DNA from 4 places in the Serratia sp. KH_031 genome. Region 1 is predicted to be linked to each of the others. Evidence: predicted binding sites of a transcription regulator. Region 1 holds the regulator's gene; each other region holds the start of a gene.
The links. The regulator PhoB, encoded in region 1, activates phosphate uptake and scavenging genes when phosphate is short. The targets are predictions, from matches to a motif close to CTGTCATAAAACTGNCNNAT.
Positions count from the first base shown of each region.

Region 2: a site for PhoB is predicted at 1,786-1,805, ahead of ugpB (sn-glycerol-3-phosphate ABC transporter substrate-binding protein UgpB). Genes of this name have one in related genera too.
Region 3: a site for PhoB is predicted at 1,520-1,539, ahead of phnC (phosphonate ABC transporter ATP-binding protein). Genes of this name have one in related genera too.
Region 4: a site for PhoB is predicted at 5,485-5,504, ahead of glpT (glycerol-3-phosphate transporter). Genes of this name have one in related genera too.

Region 1 covers NZ_CM174496.1:3,806,089-3,813,491, forward strand. Annotated here, with positions in the region: gene proY (proline-specific permease ProY) at 1-572, opposite strand, end outside; gene brnQ (branched-chain amino acid transport system II carrier protein) at 642-1,961, opposite strand; gene AC3ISQ_RS17070 (PstS family phosphate ABC transporter substrate-binding protein) at 2,406-3,344, opposite strand; gene phoR (phosphate regulon sensor histidine kinase PhoR) at 3,361-4,677, opposite strand; gene phoB (phosphate response regulator transcription factor PhoB) at 4,705-5,394, opposite strand; gene sbcD (exonuclease subunit SbcD) at 5,619-6,851, shown strand; gene sbcC (exonuclease subunit SbcC) at 6,848-7,403, shown strand, end outside.
Region 2 covers NZ_CM174496.1:203,644-211,046, forward strand. Annotated here, with positions in the region: gene livF (high-affinity branched-chain amino acid ABC transporter ATP-binding protein LivF) at 1-481, shown strand, start outside; gene AC3ISQ_RS00905 (aminotransferase-like domain-containing protein) at 525-1,715, shown strand; gene ugpB (sn-glycerol-3-phosphate ABC transporter substrate-binding protein UgpB) at 2,085-3,404, shown strand; gene ugpA (sn-glycerol-3-phosphate ABC transporter permease UgpA) at 3,557-4,444, shown strand; gene ugpE (sn-glycerol-3-phosphate ABC transporter permease UgpE) at 4,441-5,286, shown strand; gene AC3ISQ_RS00925 (sn-glycerol-3-phosphate import ATP-binding protein UgpC) at 5,291-6,364, shown strand; gene ugpQ (glycerophosphodiester phosphodiesterase) at 6,364-7,101, shown strand; gene AC3ISQ_RS00935 (hypothetical protein) at 7,102-7,403, opposite strand, start outside.
Region 3 covers NZ_CM174496.1:3,306,302-3,313,704, reverse strand. Annotated here, with positions in the region: gene AC3ISQ_RS15025 (acetyltransferase) at 1-110, opposite strand, end outside; gene AC3ISQ_RS15020 (suppressor of fused domain protein) at 360-1,463, shown strand; gene phnC (phosphonate ABC transporter ATP-binding protein) at 1,604-2,437, shown strand; gene phnD (phosphonate ABC transporter substrate-binding protein) at 2,464-3,396, shown strand; gene phnE (phosphonate ABC transporter, permease protein PhnE) at 3,491-4,354, shown strand; gene phnE (phosphonate ABC transporter, permease protein PhnE) at 4,351-5,244, shown strand; gene AC3ISQ_RS14995 (YehS family protein) at 5,331-5,792, shown strand; gene sseA (3-mercaptopyruvate sulfurtransferase) at 5,895-6,740, opposite strand; gene AC3ISQ_RS14985 (TRAP transporter large permease) at 6,874-7,403, opposite strand, start outside.
Region 4 covers NZ_CM174496.1:173,750-181,152, forward strand. Annotated here, with positions in the region: gene rhtB (homoserine/homoserine lactone efflux protein) at 1-63, opposite strand, end outside; gene pldB (lysophospholipase L2) at 207-1,247, shown strand; gene yigL (sugar/pyridoxal phosphate phosphatase YigL) at 1,356-2,159, shown strand; gene glpQ (glycerophosphodiester phosphodiesterase) at 2,819-3,898, opposite strand; gene glpT (glycerol-3-phosphate transporter) at 3,985-5,337, opposite strand; gene glpA (anaerobic glycerol-3-phosphate dehydrogenase subunit A) at 5,695-7,344, shown strand; gene glpB (glycerol-3-phosphate dehydrogenase subunit GlpB) at 7,334-7,403, shown strand, end outside.

The DNA.
Region 1 (7,403 bases):
ATGCCGGTCGGCTGGCCACCGTTGCCAATCCCCCACACGATAATGCCGATACCGGCAACAATCATGATGATAATGGTGGCAACTTTGAAGAACGAGAACCAGAACTCCAGCTCGCCGAACACCTTAACGCTCATTAGGTTGATCGCGCCGATAATCAGCACCACACTCAACACCCAGATCCAATGCGGCACTTCCGGGAACCAGACACCCATATAGATGCCGAATGCCGTAACATCAGCAATAGCCACGATCAGGATTTCAAAGCAGTAGGTCCAGCCAGTAATATAACCCGCCATTGGGCCGAGATAATCCTGCGCATAACGCGAAAACGAGCTGGCCTGCGGATTGTTGACCGACATCTCGCCCAGCGCACGCATGATGATGAAAGCGACGATACCGCCAATCAGATACGCCAGCAGTACGCTGGGACCCGCCATTTTAATCGCGTCTGCCGAACCGTAGAACAACCCGGTACCGATGGCAGAGCCAAGCGCCATAAAACGGATATGACGCGTGCTGAGGCCACGTTTTAGCTTATTGGCCGGTTGGGGAGAAGTAGATTCCTGTTGCATGAAAAGACCTGTCTCTAATACGCAAAAAAGCCACGGACTTGTCCGTGGCCCATAATTCAGACCGGATGATTATTGGTGCGCGGCAACTTGGCTGCGGCCACAAACTCGATCATAAATCGCTACCAGTACCAACATCAGCAAGGAAGGTGGCAACCAAGCCAAACCTTGTCCAGCCAGTGGCAGATGGGTGCTCCAGGATGGCAGCAAGTGCTCAAAACTGGAAGCTTTCACTGCATCAAGGATACCAAATAACAGACTAACCAGCATCACCGGGGCGATAATCCGCGATGCGCTGTTCCACCAACGCAGAGTGAAGCTCAATACCACCAGCACAATACACGGCGGATAAATCGCAGTCAGCACAGGAATAGAGATCTGAATCAAGTGGCTCAGACCCAAGTTGGACACCACCATCGAGAACAAGCCGAGGATAAACACCAGCGTCTTGTAAGAGAAAGGCAGGTACTGAGCAAAGAACTCGGCGCAGGCACAGGTCAGGCCAACCGCAGTCACCATACAGGCGATAAAGATCAAGGCTGCCAGGAAGAAGCTCCCCAAGCTGCCGAAGGTATTCTGCACGTAAGCATGCAGGATCACCGCACCGTTAGTCGCCCCCGGCACCAATACACCGCTGCCGGAACCCAGTTTGAACAAGCTCAGGTAGACCAGCGTCAGACCCACACCGGCAATCAAACCCGCCAAAATGGTGTAACGGGTTAGCAGACCCGCGTCTTTCACCCCTCTGGAACGTGCGGCGTTAACGATAACAATGCCGAACACCAGTGCGCCCAGCGTATCCATGGTCAGATAGCCGTTAACGAAACCGGAAGAGAAAGGTACGTTCTGGTAAACCTCGGTAGCCGGGATCGGCGCGCCCGCTGGCCACATCAGAGCGGCGATACCTAACGCGCCCAGAGCAACGATTTTCAGCGGAGCAAGGATATGGCCGACGGTATCCAGCAAACGCCCCGGATACAGAGAAATACCGATCACCAGCGCGAAATACACCAGGCTGTAAATAAACAGCGGCATCGCACCGTCACCCGTCAGCGGGGCGATCCCCACTTCAAAGGAAACGGTCGCGGTACGTGGCGTCGCGAACAGTGGCCCAACAGCCAGATAGCAGACGGTCGCCAGCAGTAAACCGGCTTTACGACCAATCGGCGAGCTCAGGGCATCGATACCACCACCCACGCGCGCCAGCGCGATAACGGTCATGACCGGCAAACCCACGGCAGTAATCAGAAAGCCGATAGCGGCAATCCATACGTGCTCACCTGACTGCAAACCTACCATCGGCGGGAAGATGATGTTCCCAGCCCCGACGAATAAGGCAAAGGTCATAAAACCTAATGCCAGAATATCTTTTGATGCTAAACGATGACTCATACGATGTCGTGTTGCCTGTTCAAAATGGAAAAAAATGGCCCGCGTTCGTGACGGAGGTAACTCCGTCCGGTTGTCAGTTTGTCCACTCAACGCTCGCCAATAAGAACCCAAAAACGCAGACACCTAGCGTTTTGATCTCTGACCAACGTGGAGATGAGCAAAAATTTAGAAGTTATAAAATGGAGGTTTAATCCGACAACGGGCGCCAATTTAACGTTTTATAGCGTCTAATGACAAGGTGCATTCTAAAAAGCAGAGTGATCGACCAGATAACTTTCACACTCCAGTTGATCATATGGATTATCAATAAATATACCGAACATGATTTGTATGTTTTTTGCACCACAAACTCACAAAGTGTGAAATTAACCGGCATAAAATGCACGAAAAAGCCGAACAGAACGGAGTTATTGCGTACGATATTCATTATCAGAAAAACATTGCCTACTCCAATCCCAAGGTTTTTCGGGTTTTAGCCAAAGTATCAGGCGGCAAAGGCAGATAGCCATCGTGGTTGACCAATCTCTGCCCTTCAGCAGAAAGCACTTGGTCGAGGAAGGCGGCAGTGAGAGGTTCTAACGGCTGATTCGGTGCTTTGTTGATGTAGATGTACAGATAGCGCGACAGCGGATAACTGCCGTTGCGCACATTGCTTTCATTAGGCGTGACATAGTGATTACCCGTCGCGGCTAATGGCAATAGCCGCACACCGCTGGCGCGAAAACCGATGCTGGCATAACCCATGCTATTGAGCGAGCCCGCTACCGCTTGAACGACTGAAGCGGACCCCGGCAACTCATTGACCTTAGAGATAAAATCACCACCACACAGTGCACGCAGTTTGAAATAACCGTAAGTGCCAGAGGCCGAATTACGACCGAAGCGCTGGATCGAGCGCTGTGCCCAGCTTCCCTGTAAGCCCAACGCGCCCCAATTATCCAATTGTTGATTCTCACCACAGCGACGAGTGGCTGAAAATATTTGATCGAGCTGATGCAGGTTCAATCCACGCAGCGGGTTGTCTTGATGCACTAAAACCACCAGCGCATCAACCGCTACCGGCACCGCCATCGGGGCATAGCCATAACGATGTTCGAAAGCTGACACTTCGGCAGCTTTCATTGGGCGGCTCATCGGCCCAAGTTGCGCAGCCCCCGCAGCCAATGCGGTTGGTGCCGTCGAGGAACCCGCAGCTTGAATTTGTAAGTTAACGTTGGGGTAATGCTGACTAAAATCCCTGCCCCACAACGCCATCAGGTTCGCCAAAGTGTCAGAACCGACACTCGACAGATTGCCCGACAGCATGCCATCCGGTTGCGCCAGCACGCCACGGCTCAATAGTAGCGCCAGACAAAGCAACAATCCTTGAGTCAATCGGGTCATACCAGCATCTCGCGTGTTAATTTTTCACCGCATTCTCTGACAAAGGTGCAGGAACAATCAACCGTGCAGGCAAGGTAAAGATAAAGCGAGTGCCGATCCCCGGTTCACTGAGGATTTCTAAGCGCGCATCATGATGGCTTAACGCATGTTTGACGATCGCCAGCCCCAATCCGCTGCCCCCCGTCTGGCGTGAGCGGGCTTTATCAACACGATAGAAACGCTCGGTCAAACGAGGAATATGTTCGGCGGCAATGCCCGGCCCATTATCACTGACCTGGAACTGCGCGCCCTGCAGCGTTTGTTGCCAACTCACTTCGATATTGGTGCCGTTTGGTGTGTGGTTGACGGCGTTATACACCAGATTGGAAACTGCGCTGCGCAACTGATCCTCATTACCAAATACCTTGAGGTTTTCATTCACGCGGAAAGTAATCTCGTGTTGACCATTGCTGAGTGATTGCGCCTCCGGCTGCAACAACCGCAGCATTAATGGAATATCCACCTGCTCGTGCATTTCGAGTAGCGGTGCAGCTTCAATGCGCGATAACGTAAGCAATTGTTTTACCAAACCATCCATGCGTTTGGTTTGTTCCTGCATGGTGCCCAGCGCCTTACCGCGTAACGAGCCGTCTATTTCTTCATCCAGCATCATTTCCAAATAACCTTGCAACACCGTTAACGGCGTGCGCAGCTCATGGCTCACGTTGGCAAAGAAATTACGCCGCGTCCCTTCCAGTTGGCGCATCTGCGTTACGTCACGCGCCACCATCAACAACTGCCCTTCGGAATACGGCATCACGCGAAATTCGACATAATGATCGTTATTCAGTTGTAAGTTCAATGGTTTGGAAAATTCGCGCTGTTGCAGATAATGACTGAATTCCGGGTAACGCAGTAGGTTAAGGATATGCTGACCATTATCCTCCGGCCACCGGAACCCCAACAGATGCTGCGCCAGCCCGTTACACCAGAAAATATTACCGTCCTCGGTGGTCATGATCACCGCATCGGGCAGTGATTCAGCGCCACTGCGGAACCGCTTGATCAACAACGCCAACTCACGCCGCCGCCGCCGATTACGTTGCTGCATCTGGTACAAACCGTAAAACAAGGGTTCCCAGCTCCAACGGCCGGGAGGTGGTGTCATGCTGCGATCGACCCACAACCAATAAGACAGTTTCATTTGGTTATAGAAATTCCACACCAACGCCGCCAGTGTAGAAACCAAGAGGAACCAAGGTAGATAACCAAAAATCAGCCCGAGCAGAATGGCGGGCAAACAGAAAAGGGCCAGCTCCAAGGCCAGCCTCTTCCAGGATAAGCGTTCTAGCACGGCATTTTCTCCAGCGCGTTGCTGCTATCAGTAACGCGTTGAGAACCGATAGCCGGTGCCTCGAACGGTTTGAACCATCTTGTCATGACCACTGGTCTCCAGCGCCTTACGCAACCGGCGAATGTGCACGTCAACGGTACGGTCTTCCACATAAACGTTAGTGCCCCAAACGTGATTAAGCAACTGCTCGCGGCTATATACACGCTCAGGATGGGTCATAAAGAAGTGCAACAGTTTGAACTCGGTCGGCCCCATATCTAGCGCCTGTTCATTCGCCATCACGCGATGCGAAGAAGGATCTAAGCTCAATCCTTGCATTTCAATCACTTCTTCTACTGCCATCGGTGAAATACGGCGCATCACCGCTTTAATACGCGCTACCAGCTCTTTGGGTGAGAAAGGCTTGGTAATGTAATCATCCGCCCCGACTTCCAACCCACGCACTCGGTCTTCTTCTTCACCGCGTGCGGTCAGCATCATCACCGGGATCTCGCGGGTCAGTGCTTCACGTTTCATGTGTTTAATAAACTGAATACCGGAGCCGCCGGGTAACATCCAGTCGAGTAACACTAAATCAGGGAACGGCTCAGACAGGCGCGTTACGGCACTGTCATAATCTTCGGCTTCCAACGGTTGGTAACCATTTTGTTCCAACACAAAACACACCATCTCACGGATAGGCGCTTCGTCTTCCACCACCAGTATGCGTCTTGCCATCGTCAATCCTGCCAATGTGTTAGCGATCTAGGTTGATTACGGGCGCCATTATGCGTCAGTTTTGTGACAGATTTATGAAGAAAATAGCTCGATCGTGACCGATGTTCCTAGCGAATATTACCCCAGTCTAAGAAAAATCATCCTACCGTCATCATCAATGCGCCACGACAGCAATGACTTACCGCTTTATAATCATCGGCATTCTGTGGTTGCCCGAGACTATCATGAAAGTCATCCATACTTCCGACTGGCACCTTGGCCAGTACTTTTTCACCAAAAGCCGCGCCGCCGAACATCAAGCTTTTATCAACTGGCTGATTGCGCAGGTGGAACAGCAACAGGTGGATGTGTTGATCATCGCAGGGGATCTGTTCGATACCGGTTCACCACCGAGCTACGCTCGCGAACTGTACAACCGCTTTGTGGTGGAGTTACAGCGCACCGGCTGCCAGTTAGTGGTGTTAGGCGGTAACCACGATTCCGTCGCCACCCTGAATGAATCGCGTGAATTACTCTCTTGTCTGAATACCACCGTGATTGCCAACGCGCAGGAACAGCTCGAAAAACAAATTCTGGTATTAAATCAGTTGGATGGAAAACCGGGGGCGGTACTGTGCGCCATTCCATTCCTGCGACCACGCGATCTACTGACTAGCCGCGCCGGGGAATCGGGCACGCAGAAACAGCAAGCACTACAAGAAGCCATCGCCGAGCATTATCAGATGTTGTATCAAGCCGCCTGCGCCCGTCGCGATGCGTTAGGGTTGCTGCTGCCGATCATTGCTACCGGGCATTTGACCACCGTTGGCGTCACCACTTCCGACTCGGTACGCGATATTTATATTGGCACCCTCGATGCCTTCCCGGCGCAGGCGTTCCCACCAGCCGATTACATCGCTCTTGGGCATATTCACCGCGCACAGAAAGTCGCTAAATCAGAACATATCCGCTACAGCGGCTCGCCGATCCCATTGAGTTTCGATGAGCTAGGCAGCGCTAAAAGCGTGTATTTGGTCGAGTTCTCACCAAGCGAGTTACAACGGGTCACGCCATTGGAGGTTCCTCAGTTTCAACCGATGCAGTTGATCAAAGGTGATTTACAGCAGATCGAGCAACAATTGCAGCAGTTCGCCGATTATCATGGCGAGTTGCCAGTGTGGCTGGATATTGAAGTCGCAACCCAAGACTACCTCAGCGATATCCAACGCCGCATTCAGCTATTGGCTGACGAGTTACCGGTGGAAGTGGTGCTACTGCGCCGCAGCAAAGAGCAACGCCGTCAGGTGATCGCCCAGCAAGATAAAGAAACGCTGAACGAACTCAGCGTGGAGGAAGTGTTCGAGCGTCGGTTGGCGCTGGAATCGGAGATCCCTCCTGAGCGCCAGCAACGGATGCGGCAAATGTTCCAACAAGTGGTAGAAAACGTACAGCAAAATGACGAGGAGCCAATGGCATGAAGATTTTGAGCCTACGGTTAAAAAACCTGAACTCCTTACAAGGTGAATGGAAAATAGACTTCACCGCTGAACCTTTCGCCAGCAATGGTTTATTCGCCATCACCGGCCCGACTGGTGCCGGAAAAACCACGCTGCTAGATGCTATCTGTCTCGCGTTGTATCACGAGACGCCGCGCTTGAACGTCACCCCAAGCCAAAACGAGTTAATGACGCGCCATACGGCGGAATCACTGGCTGAAGTTGAATTCGAAGTTAAAGGGGTGGGTTATCGCGCTTTTTGGAGCCAGCGCCGCGCCAAAGGTGATGCCGAAGGCAACCTGCAAGCGCCCAAAGTAGAACTAGCACTATTGGAAGACGGCAAAATCTTGGCGGATAAAGTGCGCGATAAGTTAGAAATAATCGCCACCATTACCGGGTTGGATTTCGGCCGTTTTACCAAATCGATGATGCTGTCGCAGGGACAGTTCGCCGCTTTTCTTAACGCCAACGCCAACGATCGTGCCGAACTGCTGGAAGAACTGACCGGTACCGAGATTTACGGTCTGTTGTCTG
Region 2 (7,403 bases), 1.2 Mb from region 1:
GCGTGAAGCGGTGGCGATCGTCCCTGAAGGTCGGCGGGTGTTCTCGCGCATGACGGTGGAAGAGAATCTGGCGATGGGCGGTTTTTTTGCCGATCGTCAGCAATATCAGCAACGTATCGATCGTGTGTTCCACCTGTTCCCACGTCTACTGGAACGCCGCAATCAGCGTTCTGGCACTATGTCCGGTGGTGAGCAACAGATGCTGGCGATTGGTCGTGCATTGATGAGCCAGCCGAAACTGTTATTGCTTGATGAGCCTTCGCTTGGCCTTGCGCCGATCATTATCCAGCAGATTTTCGACATTATTCAGCAACTGCGAGAAGAGGGCATGACCATCTTCTTGGTCGAGCAAAACGCTAACCAAGCGCTGAAATTGGCGGATCGTGGTTATGTGCTGGAAAATGGTCGCGTGGTGTTGGAAGATACGGGAGCCGCATTGTTAGCAAACGAAGCAGTACGCTCCGCCTACTTAGGTGGATGATCTGCTCCTGAGAATGAAAAATAATCAAGAATGAGAGCAAGAAATGAAGACTGAAGGACTCCTCGCGCAACGCATCGTTAATGTCAAAAGTTCGGCCATCCGCGAGTTGCTGAAACACAGCAAAATGGAGCATGTGATTTCGCTGGCAGGCGGTATTCCCTCTGATGCGCTGTTCGATTTTGAAGGTTTGAGCATGGCTACCCACCAGGCGATCACCGAACAGCCGAAGAGTGCTTTCCAGTATGGTTTGACTGAAGGTAGTTACGTGCTGCGTGAGCGCATTTGCGAGTTGTGCAAAGAGCGCGGTGTTACTGCGACAGCCGAAGACGTGATGGTCACTGCCGGTTCGCAGCAGGCGTTGGATCTGGTGATGCGCGCCATCGTGAACCCGGGTGATGTGTTTGTGGTGGAACGCCCGACCTATCTGGCGGCGCTGCAAACGCTGGAATTGGCAGAAGCCAACATCATGTCGGTGTCTTCTGACAGCGATGGCATGGTGGTCGAAGAGCTCGCCGAGCTGCTGAAAACACAGAAAATCAAAGGCGTGTATGTGGTGCCGAACTTCGGTAACCCAAGCGGCCTAACGCTGAGTGCGCCACGTCGTGAGCTATTAGTCAAACTGGCAGAGCAGCACAACTTCCTGATTATTGAAGATGATCCATACGGCGAACTGCGTTTCACCGACGAGCGCAACAGCACCCTGTATCAAGTCTCCCAGCAGGTGTTGGGTCATACCGATAACATCATCTATACCTCGACTTTCTCCAAGATTTTGGCGCCGGGTCTACGTTTAGGTTGGGCAATCTTGCCGCCGGTGTTGCTGCATAAAGTGGCGATCATCAAGCAGGCCGCGGATCTTCACGCCAGTGCGTTGTCGCAAAGTATCGTTGAATGTTACCTCGGTTTGGATCGTCTGCCGGGGCAGATCGACAAGATCCGGGCGGCGTACCAACATAAAGGTGAGCTGTTAGCCGGGCTGGTGGAAAAAGAGCTGAGTGACGTGATCAGCTTCGATATGCCGAAGGGCGGGATGTTCCTGTGGGCGCGTTTCCGTGATGAACAATTTGATGCGACGGCTTGGTTGAAAACTACCTTGGAAAACGGCGTAGTGTTTGTGCCGGGAGAATATTTCTTCTCCGATAAGCCAGACCGTTCTACCTTCCGTCTGTCGTTCGCCACCGCGACCGAACAGCAAATGCAAGAAGCGGTCGCTCGCCTGCGTCGCTCGTTGTAATACCTTCGGTGGCGGAGTGTTTTGCTCCGCCACCGACATCAAACCGCAATCTATGCTTCACCCTCCTATCATATGACTGTCATCTGACGGTTATTATTCTGTCATCCGCGCATGGCATGTTATTCCCCGTCATCTTTCAAGCTGCAGCGTTGTTGGCTGCCCTTACTCACCCCAGTCACTTACTTGAGTAAGCTCCTGAGGATTATGAGCCGAGGCTCACCCTACGGGCCAGCGCAAGCGCTGTTCAAATCAGTCTGACGACCAATTTGTCGTTCGGTTGCCGCCTAGCTGCATCTTGAAAGCTTTAGGGGACAAGTTCCGAATTTTCGCTCACGCGTTTATTACACCAGCTTTTTTCAGGAGTTAGGCATGCTCACCTACGTTATTCGCAAAACGACATTGTGCGTTGCGTTGACCCTCATGGTCAGCACTCAAGCACTGGCAGTGACCGAGATCCCGTTCTGGCATTCGATGGAAGGCGAACTGGGTAAAGAAGTCGATTCCCTAGCGAATCGTTTTAACCAGTCACAAACCGACGTAAAAATCGTTCCAGTTTATAAAGGCAACTACGAACAAAGTCTGGCAGCGGGCATTGCGGCTTACCGCTCCGGTAAAGCCCCCGCGATCTTGCAAGTGTACGAAGTGGGCACGGCAACCATGATGGCCAGTAAGGCGATTAAGCCGGTATACGAAGTGTTTAAAGACGCTGGCATCAACTTTGACGAGTCGGTATTCGTGGATGCGGTGGCCGGCTACTACACCGACAATAAGAGTGGACGTCTGCTATCCCAGCCATTCAACAGCTCCACCCCGGTGCTGTATTACAACAAAGATGCGTTCAAAAAAGCCGGTCTGAACCCGGACCAACCGCCAAAAACGTGGCAGGAACTGGCGACGGACGCCGCTAAACTACGTGAAGCGGGGATGAAGTGTGGCTACGCCAGTGGCTGGCAGGGCTGGATCCAGCTTGAGAACTTCAGCGCTTGGAACGGTGTGCCGTTCGCCAGTGAGAACAACGGATTTGGCGGCACAAATGCCAAACTGGAGTTTAACCAACCGCTACAAGTTCAACATATTCAGTTGCTGGCAGACATGGGTAAGAAGGGTGATTTCACCTACTTTGGTCGTAAAGACGAATCTACCGAGAAGTTCTATAACGGTGATTGCGCGATCACGACCGCCTCTTCTGGCTCGTTGGCGGATATCAAACAGTACGCCAAATTCAACTTTGGTGTTGGCATGATGCCCTATGACGCCAAGGCTAAAAATGCGCCACAAAACGCCATTATCGGCGGTGCCAGTCTGTGGGTGATGAACGGCAAAGATGCCGCTACCTACAAGGGTGTGGCCGAGTTCTTGCAGTATCTGGCACAGCCGGAAATCGCTGCCGAATGGCACCAGAAAACTGGTTATTTGCCTATCACCACTACCGCATACAATCTGACCAAGCAACAAGGCTTCTATGACAAGAATCCGGGGGCGGATGTTGCTACACGTCAGATGCTGAACAAGCCGCCGTTGCCGTTCACCAAGGGTCTACGTCTGGGTAACATGCCGCAGATCCGCACCGTGGTGGATGAAGAATTGGAAAGCGTGTGGACTGGCAAGAAAACCCCCCAACAGGCGCTGGATGCTGCCGTGCAGCGTGGTGACGTGTTGCTGCGCCGTTTCGAATCCTCGACGAAATAAGTCACGGCTACTGCGCTTCGCTATTCTGGGACTGGGCAGTGCTCGCTCTCCTCATGGACTGAGTGAGCTGTGCGCTGTCCGTACCCAGACTGGCTTTGCTCGCGACATCTCGTTTCGCATTGCCCGTCTTTTGCCTTCATGAGTCTTTGATTATGAGCTCACATCGTCCCGGTTTCGGCTGTAGCTGGTTGCCCTATGTTCTGGTGCTGCCGCAACTGTTGATCACCGCAATATTCTTCCTGTGGCCTGCTGGCGAGGCGCTGTGGTATTCGGTGCAGAGTCTTGATCCATTCGGCTTGTCTAGCCAGTTTGTCGGGTTAGATAACTTTACCCAACTGTTCCAAGATCCCTACTACCTTGATTCGTTCTACACCACGCTGATTTTCAGCTTCTTGGTGGCGGGTATCGGGCTGGTGGTGTCGCTGTTCTTCGCCGCGCTGGTGGATTATGTGCTGCGTGGCAGTCGGATTTATCAGACTTTGATGATTCTGCCTTATGCCGTGGCTCCTGCGGTGGCGGCGGTGTTGTGGATCTTTCTATTCAACCCCGGTCTCGGGCTGATTACCCATTTCCTCAGCGGACTGGGCTATAACTGGAACCACGCGCAGAACAGCGGGCAGGCGATGTTCTTGGTGGTGTTGGCTTCTGTATGGCAGCAAATCAGCTATAACTTCCTGTTTTTCCTCGCGGCGTTACAGTCAATTCCACGTTCGTTGGTCGAAGCGGCGGCTATCGACGGTGCTGGCCCGGTGCGGCGTTTTTTCAATCTGGTGTTGCCGTTGATCACGCCAGTGAGCTTCTTCCTGCTAGTGGTGAATCTGGTGTACGCCTTCTTCGATACTTTCCCGGTGATCGATGCCGCGACCGGCGGCGGGCCAGTGCAGTCCACCACCACGCTAATCTACAAGATCTACCGCGAAGGTTTTGCCGGTCTGGATCTGTCCAGTTCTGCGGCGCAGTCGGTGATCCTGATGTTGCTGGTGATTGGCCTGACAGTGATCCAGTTCCGTTTTGTCGAACGTAAGGTGCGCTACCAATGATTGAGAATCGACGCGGGTTGGATATCTTCAGCCATCTCATGCTGATTATTGGCGTGCTGGTGGTGCTGTTCCCGCTGTACGTGGCCTTTGTCGCCGCTACGCTGGATGACCAACAGGTATTCCAAGTGCCGATGAGCCTGATCCCGGGCGGCCATCTGTGGGAAAATATCAGCAATATCTGGCAGGGTGGCGTGGGTAACCTCAAGGTGCCGTTTTCGCTGTTGCTGCTGAACAGCGTTATCATGGCGCTGGCTATCACCTTCGGCAAAATCGTGGTGTCGGTATTATCAGCCTATGCCATCGTTTATTTCCGTTTTCCGCTGCGCAGCCTGTTTTTCTGGTTGATTTTCCTCACCTTGATGCTACCGGTGGAAGTCCGTATTTTCCCGACAGTGGAGGTGATCTCCAATCTCAACCTGCTGGATAGCTACACCGGCCTGACGCTGCCGTTGATGGCTTCGGCGACCGCCACCTTCCTGCTACGCCAGTTCTTTATGACATTGCCGGACGAACTGCTGGAAGCGGCGCGCATTGATGGTGCTGGCCCGATGCGTTTCTTCTGGGACATCGTGCTACCACTATCAAAGACTAATCTGGCGGCACTGTTTGTCATCACCTTTATCTACGGTTGGAATCAGTATCTGTGGCCGATCCTGATCACCAGCGATGCCTCAATGGGCACTGCGGTGGCGGGTATCAAAAGCATGATCTCCACCTCCGGTGCGCCGACCCAATGGAATCAAGTGATGGCAGCGATGATTCTGACCTTAATCCCACCGCTGGCGGTGGTTCTTCTGATGCAGCGCTGGTTTGTGCGCGGTTTGGTTGATAGCGAGAAGTAATGAAATGGCAGGTTTAAAACTACAGGCAGTCACCAAATCCTACGACGGTAAAACGCCAGTGATTAAGCAGATCGATCTCGACGTGGCGGATGGTGAATTTATTGTGATGGTCGGCCCGTCCGGCTGCGGTAAATCGACGCTGTTGCGTATGGTCGCCGGGCTGGAACGTACCACCAGCGGCGATATTTATATCGATAGCCAGCGTGTCACTGAGATGGAGCCAAAAGATCGCGGTATCGCGATGGTATTCCAAAACTATGCGTTGTATCCGCATATGAGCGTGTATGACAACATGGCCTATGGCCTGAAAATTCGTGGCTTTGGCAAACAGCATATCCAACAACGGGTCGCAGAAGCGGCACGTATTTTAGAACTGGAGCCGTTGCTACAGCGCAAGCCACGCGAGTTGTCCGGTGGTCAGCGTCAGCGGGTGGCGATGGGGCGTGCCATCGTGCGTGAACCGGCGGTATTCCTGTTTGATGAGCCGCTGTCCAACCTGGACGCCAAGCTACGCGTGCAAATGCGCTTGGAATTACAGCAACTGCACCGACGTTTGAAAACCACCAGCCTGTACGTGACGCACGATCAGGTGGAAGCGATGACGCTGGCGCAGCGGGTGATTGTGATGAACAAGGGCGTAGCAGAACAGATTGGCACCCCGAGTGAGGTTTACCAACGCCCGGCGTCGTTGTTTGTCGCCAGCTTTATTGGTTCACCAGCGATGAACTTGTTGCCCGGTACGTTGAGTGCCGACGGCAACCAACTGCAGTTAGCGGACGGCATGACATTGAATTTACCGCAGCCGCAAGCGCAATGGGGTGGTCGCCAGTTGACCCTCGGTATCCGTCCAGAGCATATTCAACTGACCGGCGCTGAACAGGGGGGCGTCCCCTTGGTACTGCAAACGCTGGAGTTATTGGGCGCGGATAACTTGGCGCACGGGCAGTGGGGTGCCCACGGTGTGATTGCGCGACTGTCGCATGAAACTATGCCAACTGCGGGCAGCACGCTATATTTGCAACTGCCTGCACAGGCATTGCACTTTTTTGATACCGATAGCGGATTACGGATGGAATGATGACCACAGTTTGGCCTTACCCTCATATTGTTGCCCATCGCGGTGGCGGTTCTCTCGCGCCTGAAAATACTCTAGCGGCGATCGACGTTGGTGCGCAGCACGGCCATAAAATGATTGAGTTCGATGCCAAGCTAACGCAAGACGGGCAGGTGTTTCTGCTGCATGACGACACTCTTGATCGCACCAGCAACGGTTGGGGTGTGGCGGGTGAACTGCCGTGGGACAAATTGGTACAGTTGGATGCCGGAAACTGGTACAGCGCGGCATTTAAAGGTGAACGTTTGCCGTTGCTGTCAGCCGTGGCGCAACGTTGCCAGCAACATGGGTTGATGGCGAATATCGAAATAAAACCCACTACTGGCGCTGAAGCGGAAACGGGGCGTGTGGTGGCGTTAGCCGCTCGGCAACTGTGGCAAGGGCAGACGGCTCCGCTATTGTCTTCGTTCTCGCTAGAAGCCTTGGCTGCGGCACAAACCGCCGTGCCGGAACTGCCACGGGGTTTGTTACTGGAAGAGTGGGACGATAACTGGCAGGCGCTGACCGAACGACTTGGCTGTGTGTCTTTGCATATCGCGCATCAACAATTAACTGCTGAACGAGTGAAAATGCTGAAAGATGCGGGTTTGCGCATTTTGGTGTATACCGTTAACAACCCGAAGAGGGCGCGTTTATTGCTGGATTGGGGTGTGGATTGTATCTGCACCGACCGGATCGACGCGATCGGCGCAGATTTTTGATCATTTCACCGTAGGTACTGGTTGTACTGCTGGCGTAGTGCGATCAAACGGATTACGTGGTTGATTGTTATTCAGTAGCAACTGATCGTTATTCGGCAGTAACTGACTGTTCTGCTGGAGTTTTTGCTGGTTGTTATCGAACTGGCGCTGTTGTTGCAAACGGCGCTGATCCATTTGCTGATTATTCAACATCCGCTGCTGTTGCATCTGTTGATTACGCTGGTTCAGCATTTGTTGCTGTGAACTTAACGGCGTTACGCCGTTTTCCGCCATCGCCAAGCACGGTAATAGCAGTAAGGTAA
Region 3 (7,403 bases), 500 kb from region 1:
TCGGTAATTTGTTGCTCAGTGAGGAAATGGTGGGTGGCACTGACTGAACGGTGCCAAATCTCTGCGAGTTGCGCATTATCTTCTTCAGCGCGTTTTCTGATCGTAATCATGATATTTTCCATTTTATGAATCAACTGCCAAGCGCATGGGTAGTGAGCATGACTAAAGTATAAGTGATTGTTTCAAAGATATGCACTCACCACAAAGGCACTTATTATTATCCTTGAAGTACAATTAATTTTATCGGTCACCATTTTTGAGACTACGACGGATGCTCACGGCGGTTAATGCGTTTTACACTTGGCACAGAGACTTTTAGCGCGCAGCATTTTTCTGCGCCGTGACCCTATTGAGGCGATATGAATCCATCTTATGTACTTGCTGAAGTCAGCAATGAGAACCAAACGCTGGTCGCGGTGGTTCAGCAAGATAACCGAGCGGCTTATTTTTATATTTACCCGGCAGAAACTTATAGCGAGCGTTTCAACGTACGCGCTTGTTGGTTGCGTAATTTAGCTGCGGCACCTTTGCAGGACGATCGAGCATCAATGGAGCAAGGTTTGCCCCCCATGCTAGCGGCTGAATATTGCCGTAATTTGGAAGGGGAAGCGCCGCTGAATGCCGACGGATTGCAGGTTATCTGGAACGAAAGCGACGACGGTGCGGCATTGTGGTACTACGGTCAGTTACTGGCGGTGATCCCCGGTTGGAGCCTATACATCGACCATTCGGTTTGTTATTCCGCCAGTTGTATCAAAGAGAATCCGTTGGCTTACCCGTTGGGTTCTGCTTCGACCAACACGCAATACGCGTTGGCGGAAAGTACCCGTCAATTCTGGCGCACTTGGCAGCGTGAAGAGGGCAATCCATGGCCGAAAATCCAGAGTGATTTTCAGGCGCGTTATGAGCAGCATTTTGGCTCTTCGGTGAAGTATTACGCGATCGATCAGGGCAAATGGCCGCCGATGGCGATCACCCAGCATGAGCGAGATGGGATCTACTATTTCCTGACGATGGGCATGAGTATCCGTCCGATGCCATGGGTGGAGATCTTGTTTAACGACGACGCCTCACAGTATCGCCGTATGGAGATGGGTATCGCGATCGACGGGCAATATATGGATGAAGCGAATGCGGTGCAGATGGCTAGCGCACTGGCCGGTTTTGCGCATGTTCCTTGGGCACAGTTGACTTGGATTGGCGAAGGGCACTCCTTGGCTTCCGAAGTCGCTCCAATGGGCTACGAAGGTTACCTGATGTCATCTTCGTTCTATCCGTATAACGAACACTTGGTATTGCCAAAGCAGTATGGCGATCCGGTGAATATTTATTGGGCCAGCCCGATATTCGAAGCAGAACGTGAATTGGCGCAATCGACTTCACAGGGTGGTAGCGATCTGGTCAAAAAATTACGCGAGCAGGGCGTTGATCATATCTTCCGTCCGCGTCAGGCAGTCTGCTGATTATTCAATGATTCTTGATTACTGGCAGCTTCGCCTGCCAGCCTATCTTCACCAACCCGCCATAAAACCATCATCTCAACGTCATAAAACTAACTGTAAATAGGTGCCCATAGAATCAGCCAATATATTTAGGAAAACCTATGGCTCAGGCACTGTTAAAACTGGCAACTCCCGATTATCCCGGGCAGCAGCAACTGGCATTACGCAAAGTCTTATCGGTGAAAGGGTTAGGCAAGGCGTATAAGTCTCAGCAACGGGTGCTGGATGACATTAATTTTGATCTCCACGCCGGTGAGTTCGTCGCGGTGATAGGGCGTTCCGGTGCGGGTAAATCGACGCTGCTGCACACATTGAATGGCACCATTCCTTCAACCTGTGGTGAAATGCTGCACTTTGCTGATGATGGCGTCGCGCAAAATATTGCCCAACTCTCTACTCAAAAAATGCGTCAATGGCGGACGCGTTGCGGCATGATTTTTCAGGACTTTTGTCTGGTGCCGCGTTTGGATGTGATCACGAACGTCCTGCTAGGTCGCCTGAGCCACACTTCTACGCTGAAATCCTTCTTCAAAGTCTTCGATGATGCAGACCGCGCTCGCGCCATTGAGTTATTGCAGTGGCTGAACATGCTGCCTCATGCGTTGCAACGGGCGGAAAATCTGTCCGGTGGTCAGATGCAACGTGTCGCTATCTGTCGTGCTCTGATGCAGAACCCAGAGATCCTGCTGGCCGATGAGCCAGTGGCTTCGCTCGACCCGAAAAACACCCGCCGCATTATGGATGCGCTGCAAAAAGTCAGCGAAAACGACATCGCGGTGATGGTCAACCTGCACTCGGTCGAATTAGTGAAAGAGTATTGCACGCGGGTGATTGGTATTGCCCACGGGAAAATCGTGTTTGACGGTCATCCATCGTTGTTGAATGACCGAATTTTGCACCAGTTGTATGGCGATGAAGCTAATCAAATCCACTAATTCCGATACCTATAAAGGCTACAGCAATGAAAAAAGTATTGAAACTGACCACAGTGATGGCCAGCGTGATGATGGTATTTAATGCTGCCGCAGCGGATGCGCCCAAGGAATTGAACTTAGGTATTCTCGGTGGCCAAAACGCCACTCAGCAAATTGGTGACAACCAATGTGTGAAGCAATTTTTGGATAAAGAACTAAACGTTGATACCAAACTGCGTAACTCTTCTGATTATTCTGGTGTGATCCAAGGGTTGTTGGGTAAGAAGATCGATCTGGTGCTGAGTATGTCACCAGCTTCTTTTGCCTCTATCTATATTAAAGATCCGAAAGCCGTTGATTTGGTTGGGATCGCCGTTGACGATGCCGATCAATCCCGTGGTTATCACTCGGTGGTGATCGTGAAAGCCGATAGCCCATACCAAAAACTGGAAGATCTGAAAGGGAAATCCTTCGGTTTTGCTGATCCGGATTCTACTTCAGGCTTCTTGATGCCGGATCACAACTTCAAAAAGCTGTTTGGCGGCAACGTCGATAACAAATACAACGGTTTCTTCAGCAGCACTACTTTCTCTGGCGGTCACGAGCAAGACATCCTCGGCGTGCTGAATGGTCAGTTCGAAGGCGCAGTGACTTGGACTTCAATGATTGGCGATCGTGAGAGCGGCTACAGCAGCGGCGCGTTCACCCGCATGATCCGTATGGACCAACCGGATCTGATGAAGAAAATCCGTATTATCTGGCAATCGCCGTTGATCCCAAATGGCCCGATCTTGGTGAGCAATGCGTTACCGGCTGATTTTAAAGCTAAAGTGGTTACCGCTATTAAAAAGCTGGATAAAGAGGACCACGGTTGCTTCATCAAAGCGATGGGCGGCAAGCAACACATTGCGGATACCTCGTTGGCGGAATACCAACCGGTTATCGATCTAAAACGTGCGCTGGCGAAAGGCGAGCGTTAATTTTCAGGCAGGGGTTCAAGTGAGATTGCGCCCCTGTAGTCATGACGCTTGAGATGTAATAACGCTTGAAATGTAATAACGGTGGAAATGTATTTTGAACACTGATTTTGCCCATTATTACCAGCAGATCCGCAGCAAGCAGAAACGTGAAACTCTACTCTGGTCGCTACTGTTGGTGACGTTATACCTCGGTGCTGGCAATCTGGCCGAGTTCAATCTGTATACGGTGTGGACGTCATTACCCCATTTCTTTGATTATCTTGCAGAAACTATTCCCGTATTACATTGGAAACTGCTCTTTGCCGATGGCAAAACCGAAGGTTCATTGGCGTATTGGGGTTACCGATTACATATCCAATTACCGTTATTGTGGGAAACGCTGCAACTGGCGTTGGCGGCCACCATTGCCGCCGTGCTGGTCGCGGGAGTGCTGGCGTTTTTGGCCGCCAATAACACCCACAGTCCGGCTTGGTTACGTTTTACTATTCGTACCTTGGTGGCGTTTTTACGCACTATGCCGGAACTGGCTTGGGCAGTGATGTTTGTGATGGCATTTGGCATTGGCGCGATCCCCGGTTTTATCGCACTGGCGTTGCACACCATCGGCAGCCTAACCAAATTGTTTTATGAGTCGATAGAAACTGCCTCTAACAAACCGGTGCGCGGATTGGTGGCTTGCGGCGCGACGCCGTTGCAACGGATGCGTTTTGGTCTGTGGCCGCAGGTAAAGCCGATCTTTTTGTCGTACAGCTTTATGCGTCTGGAGATTAACTTCCGTCAATCGACCATTCTCGGCCTGGTCGGCGCGGGGGGGATCGGGCAGGAACTGATGACCAACATCAAACTTGATCGTTACGATCAGGTTAGCATGACTTTACTGCTGATTATTGTGGTGGTTTCGCTGTTGGATACGGTATCTGGCGAACTGCGTAAGCGGGTTGTGGAGGGGAGAAAATGATTAGCCAAACCATCAGTGCTGAAAAGGTGCAAAGCTTGCGGCAACAGCATCCAGAGATTTTCTCACAGCAGCGCCGCTATTTACGCACGGTTGGCATCATTGCCGCCGCAATCGTACTGTATTACGTGTTTTTCTTCCTGTTCTTCGGCATTTCTTGGGCGCAACTAGTCATGGGTTGCCAGCAATTAGGGCGCTACTTTTTGCGTATGTTTGTCTGGCGTGATTTTGTCAATTGGCCGTTCGGCTACTACTTCCAACAGATCTTTATCACCATTGCCATTGTGTTTGCGGGCACCATCACCGCCTCTTTGATTGCACTGCCGCTATCGTTCTTTGCCGCTCGTAATGTGATGTCCACACCGTTGCTGCGCCCGATCGCGATTCTGGTGCGTCGGATGCTGGATATTTTCCGTGGTATCGATATGGCGATCTGGGGGTTGATTTTCGTGCGCGCGGTCGGCATGGGGCCGCTGGCCGGGGTATTGGCGATCATCGTGCAGGATGTCGGCTTGCTTGGCAAACTGTACGCAGAAGGGCATGAAGCGGTAGATAAATCCCCTAGTCGTGGCTTGACCGCCGTTGGTGCCAACGGTTGGCAAAAACACCGCTACGGTATTTTCACCCAATCATTCCCGACCTTTTTGGCGCTTAGCCTGTACCAGTTAGAGTCGAATACGCGTTCGGCATCGGTACTCGGTTTTGTCGGCGCGGGAGGGATCGGTTTGGTGTATGCCGAGAATATGCGCTTGTGGAATTGGGATGTGGTGATGTTTATCACTCTGATTCTGGTCGTTGTGGTGATGACGATGGACAAGATCTCTGCGGTTTTGCGCCAGAAATATATCATTGGTGAAGATATCCCTCTGTATAGCCAAAACCAAAAGCATTGAGAAACTCCCGCCCGATCCCTATACTGCCGCACAGATCCCAATGTGCGGCAGTTTTTTGCGCACTCCCCGTAATTAAAGGCAATTTCATGATTAACAACGACGTGCTGCGCAGCGTGCGCTACATGCTGAGTATCAACGACGCTAAGATGGTTGAAATCATCAAACTAGACGGTTTTGATGTTGAAGTCGCAGCGATGGCGAGTTACATCATCAAAGAAGGCGAGCCCGGTTTTGTGAACTGCCCAGACGAAGTGATGGCGCATTTCCTCAATGGTTTGGTGTTCTTCAAACGTGGTAAAGACGACAAATTCCCTGCGCCAGAGGTAGAACTGCCAATTACCAACAACTTGGTACTGAAGAAACTACGTGTGGCGTTTGAATTGAAAGATGTCGATTTGTTCCAGATCTTCACCGCTGCGGAGTTCAATATCTCCAAACCTGAGCTGAGCGCGTTGTTCCGCAAAGAGGGCACCAAAAACTATCGTCCATGTGGCGATCAGGTGCTGCGTTATTTCCTCAAAGGTTTAGCACAACGCATTCGCGGTTAATTGAGTCAACTCAGGGCGCGGTGCGCCCTGTCGTTATAATTTTTGCCAAAGACTTAAGTGGGGCGCTTGCGCCCCATCATCCATCACAGCAATAGCTAATGATTAATCCTGTGCAATAGGCTGTTTGCCAGAAAGTTTCCCCCATTCACTCCAAGCGCCGTCATACAGTTTTACCTGTGAGACATTCAGTGACATCAAGCCAAATGCCAGTACCGCAGCAGTGACGCCAGAACCACAGCTCGTGATAATTGGGCGCTCGAGATCGACACCTTTATCGATAAAGGTTTTCTTCAATGCTTCCAACGATTTGAAACGACCATTCTCCAACAAATCGCCATAGGGAATATTGATACTGCCGGGGATATGTCCGCGGTGCAGACCAGGGCGTGGTTCATCGGCTTGGGCATAAAAGCGTGGTGCTGCACGTGCATCAAGGATTTGGGTCGAAGTCCCTAACGCCTGTTCTACCTGATACATATTTACCACCGCCTCGGCGCTAAATTTGGCATTAAAGGTCGTTGCTTCACGTTTTGATACACCGCTTTCCAAACGATTACCGCGAGCCGCCCAGCCTTTTAAGCCTTCATCTAACACATAAACGTTCTTCGCCCCGAAGTGACGGAACGTCCACCAACCTCGCGGGGCAGAAAACTGATTACCTTCATCATAAAATACAATGCAATGTTGCTCGCTGATGCCTAGTTTACCCACGGCGGTGCTGAATGCTTCTGCTGTAGGCAGCATATGCGGCAAATCGGTGTTTTTGTCGGCCACATCGTCAATATCAAAATACACTGCGCCGGGGATGTGCCCGTGTTCGAATTCGGCCTGCATATCTTTCTTTGGCACTAACCCAACTGGAGACATACGGACATCGATCACCACCAGATCAGCATCGTTGATATGTTGTTCAAGCCATTGGGCATTCACCAAAAATGGAGAGTTCATCATTATTGTTCGCCTATCATGAAACCGAATTTTTACTATACACCAGGCCTATGAGGATGACGATTTATCAGGACGCGAGATAATGGACGATAGTTTAACCGCTCAGCAGTTTTAACTGAGCGGCTTAAGCTTATTAGTACCCGAGGAAAATCTGCGGCAACAGCAGGCTGATTTGTGGAATAAATGTCACCAACATCAGCGTCACCAGCAATGCCAAGAAGAAGGGTAACAGGGGCTTCAATACCTGATCGATTGGCACTTTACTCACCGAACAACCAACAAACAGCGCGCTACCCACCGGTGGAGTACAGATGCCGATACACAGGTTGAAAGTCATCATAATCCCGAAGTGTACTGGGTCCATTCCCATATCCAGCGCGATCGGCAGGAAGATGGGGGTGAAGATCAGCAGTGCGGGGGTCATATCCATAAACACCCCGATCAGCAACAGGATCAGGTTGATGATTAACAGGATAATGATCGGATTATCGGAAATAGTGCTCAGACCATCGCTGATCATGTAAGGAATATCGGCGTTGGCCATCGCCCACGACATCCCCATTGAAGTGCCGATCAACAGTAATACGATCGACGTGGTGACGGCGGATTCCAGGATAATTCGTGGCAGATCGCGCAGTTTTATCTCACGGTAAACCGCTGATA
Region 4 (7,403 bases), 1.2 Mb from region 1:
GCCGGGAGAAAGACTGAGAATAATGGTTGTCACCAGATAGGTTAACCACCAGTCGAAGGTCATGGCGAAGTTCCCTGAATGAATGTATCTAATTTGTGCCACAATAAGCGGGTATAACATCACTTTTCTGCCACCTTACGCTAGTATGATTTCTTCTGCTACAGCTCGCATATTTTGCGATGAGTGATTCAGGGAAAAGATCTGTAATGACGTCGTTTGCACTCGACACCGATGACTGGTTAACTCGCGAAACGCAGTTTGCGGCTTTCGCCACTGGTCCATTGCTGGATTTCTGGCGGCTGCGTGAGGAAGGCGAGTTTAGTGGCGTGGACGATGTGCCAATCCGCTTTGTGCGTTTCCGCTCGCCGCAACATCAACGTGTGGTAGTCATCAGCCCTGGGCGTATCGAAAGTTACGTTAAATATCCAGAAGTTGCCTACGATCTGTTCCGCTCTGGGTTCGATGTGTTGATTATCGATCACCGAGGTCAGGGGCGTTCTGGCCGTTTATTGGCAGATCCCCACCGTGGGCATGTGGTAAACTTTGCTGATTATGTCGACGATTTTGCCACTTTTTACCAGCAAGAAGTCGAATCTTACGGTTATCGGCAGCGTTTTGCGTTGGCGCATTCGATGGGCGGCGCAATCTTGGCGCAGTTCTTGATTCGTCAGCCGCAGGCCTTTGCCGCCGTGGCATTATCTGCACCGATGTTTGGCATTTATTTGCCGATGCCGTATTGGTTGGCGAATCGTATTCTGAACTGGACAGAGCAACGTCCGGCAATACGCGATTATTATGCCGTGGGTACCGGTCAGTGGCGACCACTACCGTATGTGGTCAATGTGTTGACGCACAGCCGTGAGCGTTATCGTCGCACCCAACGCTACTATGCCGATTACCCGGAAATTCGGGTCGGTGGGCCAACTTATCACTGGGTGCGAGAAAGTATTCAGGCTGGGCAGCAGATAGTTGCTCAGGCGGCGAAAATCACTACACCACTATTACTTTTGCAGGCCGGTGAAGATCGGGTGGTTGATAACCGATCCCAGCAGGCTTTTTGTCAGGCATTATCAGACGCGGGGCATCCTTGTGAAGGAGAAAAGCCTTGGGTCATCAGCGGCGCACGCCATGAGATCCTGTTCGAGCGGGACGCAATGCGCGCCGAAGCACTGAACGCAATCCTGCGTTTCTTTGCTCAACACGATACTCAAAATAATTGGAGTGGCATCAAGGCGGCAAGTGAGTGAGTCCCGATGAGCTTACATCAGTAAGTGATTCGGGTGAGCAAACGTAGCCAACGCAGAGGCAGCTTCAAGTATGAAGAGTAAATACCATCAGAGGTTAGAATTTACTGTATGTCCGAATACCACGTCGTTGCTTCCGATTTAGATGGCACCTTGCTGTCTCCCGACCATACCCTGTCCTCATTTGCGAAAGAGACGTTGAAACTGCTGACGAAGAAGGGCGTGCACTTTGTCTTCGCCACCGGGCGTCACCATATCGACGTGGCGCAGATCCGCGATGGCCTCGGTATCAGCGCGTTTATGATTACCTCTAACGGTGCGCGGGTGCATAACAGCGAAGGGGAGTTGATTCTGAGCCATAGCTTAGATCCTGAAATCGCCCGTGAACTTTACAGCATGAAAATCAACGATCCGGACATCTTGACCAACGTCTATCGTAATGATGACTGGTTTATCAGTCGCGAAAGCCCGGAGCAGAACGAGTTCTTCCAGGAATCGGTGTTTAAATATCAGTTGTTTGATGCGAAAACGCTGCCGACCGACGGTGTCTGTAAAGTGTATTTCACCTGTGATGATCATGAAAAGTTGCTGCCGTTAGAAGACGCGATCAATGCGCGCTGGGGTGACAAAGTGAATGCCAGTTTCTCATTCCCAACCTGCTTGGAAGTGATGGCAGGTCATGTGTCGAAAGGCCATGCGCTGGAAGAAGTAGCGAAGCTGATCGGCTATACATTGCAAGACTGCATTGCCTTCGGCGATGGCATGAACGACGTGGAAATGCTGGAAATGGCGGGCAAGGGTTGCATCATGCGCGACGCACATCAGCGCCTGAAAGACAGATTGCCGAAGCTGGATGTGATTGGCTCTAACGCTGACGATGCGGTACCGCATTATCTGCGTGAAATGTTCCTGTAGCCGTTTTAACCTTTTAGTGGTTTCTGCCAATTAGGTGTAATTAGAATTGCCGCAAACGTGCGGTGTTCTATGCAGCAATGATGCTCGGCAATTGAAGGGGCTTAAAGGCGAAGCCCCTTCACCCCGCGCCTGCGCTTACCATCGCCAGCCCGCTACGCGGGTTCCCTCACGGCGCTGCCGTTGTCTGACGGGTCGGCTCAATGAACGTCCATGTTCACATCGCCTCAGCCGCCCCTCCATGGGCGGCTGCCCCTGACAACGGCACCTTGTTCGGCTGTCGATGATGCGCTAAAGGTCAACACCCAAATCTTCAGCCACCGGGCAACCTCATCTTATTAAAAGCAAAACAACTGCTGAGTGGAACTCCGGTGTTGATGCCATTGAAGGCGCCGAACGGAGAAACGGAGCATAGGCAAACGCGCCATGGAGGGCGCGTTTAGGCGAGTTATACATGGACGTATATCGCAGCCGGCCGTGATGCGCAGTGCCGCAGTGAGGGGATTTCGCCTGATGTGGCAAGGGCTCGGGGTGCAGGGGGCGCAGCTCTTGGCGCTCCCTGCTCGGTCGCGGTCGTCCGCGCTACATGGAATTATTTATGTAACGCGACCGAAACTTACACCACATCAGCAAAAATACACGAAGCAGCGCTATTGACCCCCTTACTTATGCTGTCCCTGCTTTTGCAGGAACTGCACACCTTTATCTGGGAAATCGGTAAATACGCCATCAGCATCAGCCTGATTATAAATCGCATCGTATAGCTGATTCACATCGGTGGCATATTTCGGTAAGGCGTCGGCGCGGATGGTAAATGGATGCACCGCCAGTTTATTAGCGTGCGCTTCTTTCACCATATCGGTCAACACCAGTTTCCCCGGTTTGGATTTATCAGCCACGATCAACATGTGGTAATCCGGCCCGATGCCGTCAGCATATTGAGCGATCTGCTTCATTGCTCCCGGTTTGAACATCCAGTCATAGTCATAGTTTACCCAGGTTCCATCGGCTTTCTGCTCGTAGGTTTCGTTCCAGTCGTTGTAGGCAATCAACTGCACCAACTTCAGATCCATCCCCATCTTCGGTTCTAGCTCATTCTTGATGCGTTTCAATTCGTTAGCATCGAAGCATTGCAGGTAAACATTGGAATTCTTATCGGTGTAACCGTACTGTTTCAGCACTTCCAATACCTTGGTGGAAATGTCTTTACCTTCCTGCTTGTGGAACCACGGCGCTTTGATTTCTGGGTAAATGCCGATGTTTTTACCGGTTGAGTGGTTCAAGCCCTGTACGAACTCAATCTCTTCTTGGAAGGTATGTACGCGGAAATCAGACTTACCCATCGGGAAACGACCCGGATAGCTCTGTACTTGCTTGCCGTCTTTAATATCAAAACTTTCGCTGAACTTCAGCGATTTGATTTCTGCTAATGTGAAATCGATGGCGTAGTAGCGACCATCTTTACGGGCACGATCAGGGAAACGTTGGGCAACGTCCGTCACGCGATCCAGATAATGGTCGTGCAACACCACTAATTCGTTGTCCTTGGTCATCACCAGATCTTGCTCGAGGTAGTCTGCACCTTGAGCGTAGGCCATCGCTTTCGCTGGCAAGGTATGTTCAGGTAAGTAGCCGCTGGCACCACGGTGGGCGATGACGACCTTATCTGCCGCCTGTGCTGCGCTGGCCATAGTAGTGGCAAGGATGATCCCGGCTAACAGGGCTTTGACTTGTGTTCGCATGGTATTCTCCATTCCATAAAGTACAGAGGTAATAAAAAGGCCGCAACGCGGCCTTAGACAGAAATAATGCATGATGAATATGGCAATCAACCGCGTTGGCGAGCCACTTCTTCGTGATGTTTCTTTTCGCTGATCATAGTCAGTATCAACAGGATCACCGCTGCGACACAGCCGCCGATCATCACCATGAAACCGCCGTCCCAACCGAAGAAGTCTACGGTGTAACCGACGATGGCGCTGGCCGCGACCGAACCGCCCAGATAACCGAACAGACCGGTGAAGCCTGCTGCAGTACCCGCTGCTTTTTTCGGTGCCAGTTCCAGAGCGTGTAGGCCTATCAACATCACTGGGCCGTAAATCAGGAAGCCGATGACGATCATGCAGGCCATATCGATGCCTGGATTACCGGCTGGGTTCATCCAGTAGACGATGGTGGCGATAGTCACCAACACCATGAAGAACACGCCTGTAGCGCCACGGTTGCCTTTAAAGACTTTGTCCGACATCCAGCCGCACAGCAGGGTGCCCGGAATACCCGCGTACTCGTACAGGAAGTAAGCCCAAGAAGATTTATCCAGCGCGAAGTGTTTCACTTCTTTCAGGTAGGTCGGTGACCAGTCCAAGATGCCGTAACGCAGCAGGTAAACGAATACGTTAGCGAAAGCGATGTACCACAACAGTTTGTTTGGCAGAACGTATTGCATGAAGATCTGCTTAGCCGTCAGTTCTTCTTCTGCTTTTTCGTTGTAATCGTCTGGATAGTCGTTTTTGTACTCTTCAATCGGCGGCAGACCACAGGATTGTGGGGTATCGCGCATCAGACCGAAGGCGATCAGTGCCACTAGAATTGCACCGAAGGCAGGCATATACAGCGCTGCGTGCCAGTCATTAAACCAAGCCATCCCCAGCAGGAACAGTAATGGTGGCAGACCACCACCGACGTTGTGCGCGCAGTTCCATACCGAAACGATACTGCCGCGCTCTTTCTGCGACCACCAGTGCACCATGGTACGACCACAAGGCGGCCAGCCCATACCTTGGAACCAACCACAAATGAACAGCAGCACGAACATCACCGCGATGCTAGAGGTTGCCCAAGGCACGAAGCCCATAAACAACATCACCGCTGCCGCCATAATCAAACCGGCAGGTAGGAAAACGCGTGGGTTGGAACGGTCAGAAACCGAACCCATGATAAATTTGGAAAAACCGTAAGCGATAGAAATACCCGACAGTGCGAAGCCGAGGTCACCACGGCTGAAACCCTGGTCGATCAGGTAAGGCATTGCTAAGGTGAAATTTTTACGCACCAGATAGTAGGCGGCGTAACCGAAAAAGATCCCCATAAAGATTTGCCAGCGCAATTTGCGATAGAGCGGGTCGACCTTATCGACCGGCACACGTGAAATGTGTGCGGCTGGCTTGAAAATACTCAACATTGAGCGCCTCCGATGGCTTTATCTGTGTTCACATCAATGGGGTCATTGATGATTGAGCGGATAGGATATAAATAAGTTTTAGTTATGTTCCATAACGAGCGCCATGCTAGTCAAAAGCCCTGGTTGTCTCTGTGATACATGACGCATTTGTTACATTTTCATGAAACTACGACGAATTTTGAGCGATTCGTTAACGTTATGAAATAGGTAAACAGCAAAAACTCGTGATTTTGATCACATTCATGGGTTTTTGTGGCCATTTTTGTTTTCGTTTTTGGTTCGTTTTTGTTCCTTATCAAACAAAAACCATAATAACTGTGTCCCAATAGGCTCATAACCATGAGGGGCGAGGGTGTGATGAGTAACAATTCACCGGTAACAGAAACGGATGTAATTATTATTGGTGGCGGCGCGACCGGGGCGGGGATTGCTCGTGACTGTGCACGTCGCGGCTTACGCTGTATCTTGTTGGAAAGACACGATATTGCCACCGGTGCAACCGGACGGAACCACGGTTTGCTGCATAGCGGTGCGCGTTATGCGGTGACCGATGGCGAATCGGCGCGTGAATGTATCGAAGAAAACCGTATTCTAAAGCGTATCGCTCATCATTGTATTGAACCTACCGATGGCCTGTTTATCACGTTGCCGCAAGATTCTCTGACCTACCAGCAACAATTTATTGCCTCATGCCAACAAGCCGGTATTGATGCACAAGCGATCGACCCTCAGCTTGCTCTGTGTTTGGAACCCGCCGCTAACCCGACGCTGATTGGTGCAGTACGCGTACCGGATGGCACTGTCGATCCCTTCCGCTTAACTGCCGCCAATATGCTTGATGCTCGCGAACATGGGGCGCAGATCCTGACTTATCATCAAGTCACCGGTTTGCTACGCAGTGGCGATCGCGTCCATGGAGTGAGCGTTTTCGACCATCAGTCCTCACGCCAATATGACATTCATGCACAAATCGTCGTGAACGCCGCCGGTATTTGGGGGCAACAAATCGCCGAATACGCCGATCTGCGCGTACGGATGTTCCCGGCCAAGGGGGCGCTGCTGATCCTTGGCCATCGCATCAACAATATGGTGATTAACCGTTGTCGCAAACCTGCCGACGCTGACATTTTGGTGCCGGGCGATACCATTTCACTGATTGGTACTACTTCCACCCACATTGAATACGACCAAATCGACAACATGGTGGTGACGCCACAAGAAGTGGATATCCTGATCCGCGAAGGCTCGTTGTTGTCTCCGCAGCTTGCGCAAACTCGTATTCTGCGCGCCTACGCAGGGGTGCGCCCACTGGTGGCTAGCGATGACGATCCTTCTGGCCGTAACGTCAGCCGGGGGATTGTACTGCTCGATCACGCCAGCCGAGATGGATTGGAAGGCTTTATCACCATCACTGGCGGTAAGTTGATGACTTACCGTCTGATGGCGGAATGGGCGACTGACAAAGTGTGCGAGAAGTTGGGTATCAACAGCCCTTGTACCACCGCCGAGGAGGCTTTGCCCGGCTCGCGCCAATCGGCGGAGGAAACCGTGCGTAGTGTGGTTTCCTTACCGGCCAGCATTCGCGGTTCTGCGGTGTATCGTCATGGCGATCGCGCCAGTTTAGTACCGGCGGCGGATCGTCTGGATAACAGTCTGGTGTGTGAGTGTGAAGCGGTCACCGCCGGAGAAGTGCGTTATGCGGTGAACTCGCTGACTGTCAACAATCTGATTGATTTACGCCGTCGTACCCGCGTCGGTATGGGAACCTGTCAGGGAGAACTCTGCGCCTGCCGAGCCGCTGGGTTGCTGACGCGTTTTAACGTCACCACACCACAACAATCCATCACTCAACTCTCACACTTCCTCAATGAACGCTGGAAGGGCGTGCGCCCGATCGCTTGGGGCGATGCGTTGCGAGAAAGTGAGTTTACCAGTTGGGTGTATCAAGGGTTATGCGGGCTTGATGCGCGTGGCGATAGCCAGCAGGAGGCAGATGATGCGATTTGATGTGGTAGTGATTGGCGGTGGTTTGGCGGGGCTGAGTTGCGCTATTCGTTTATCCGAAT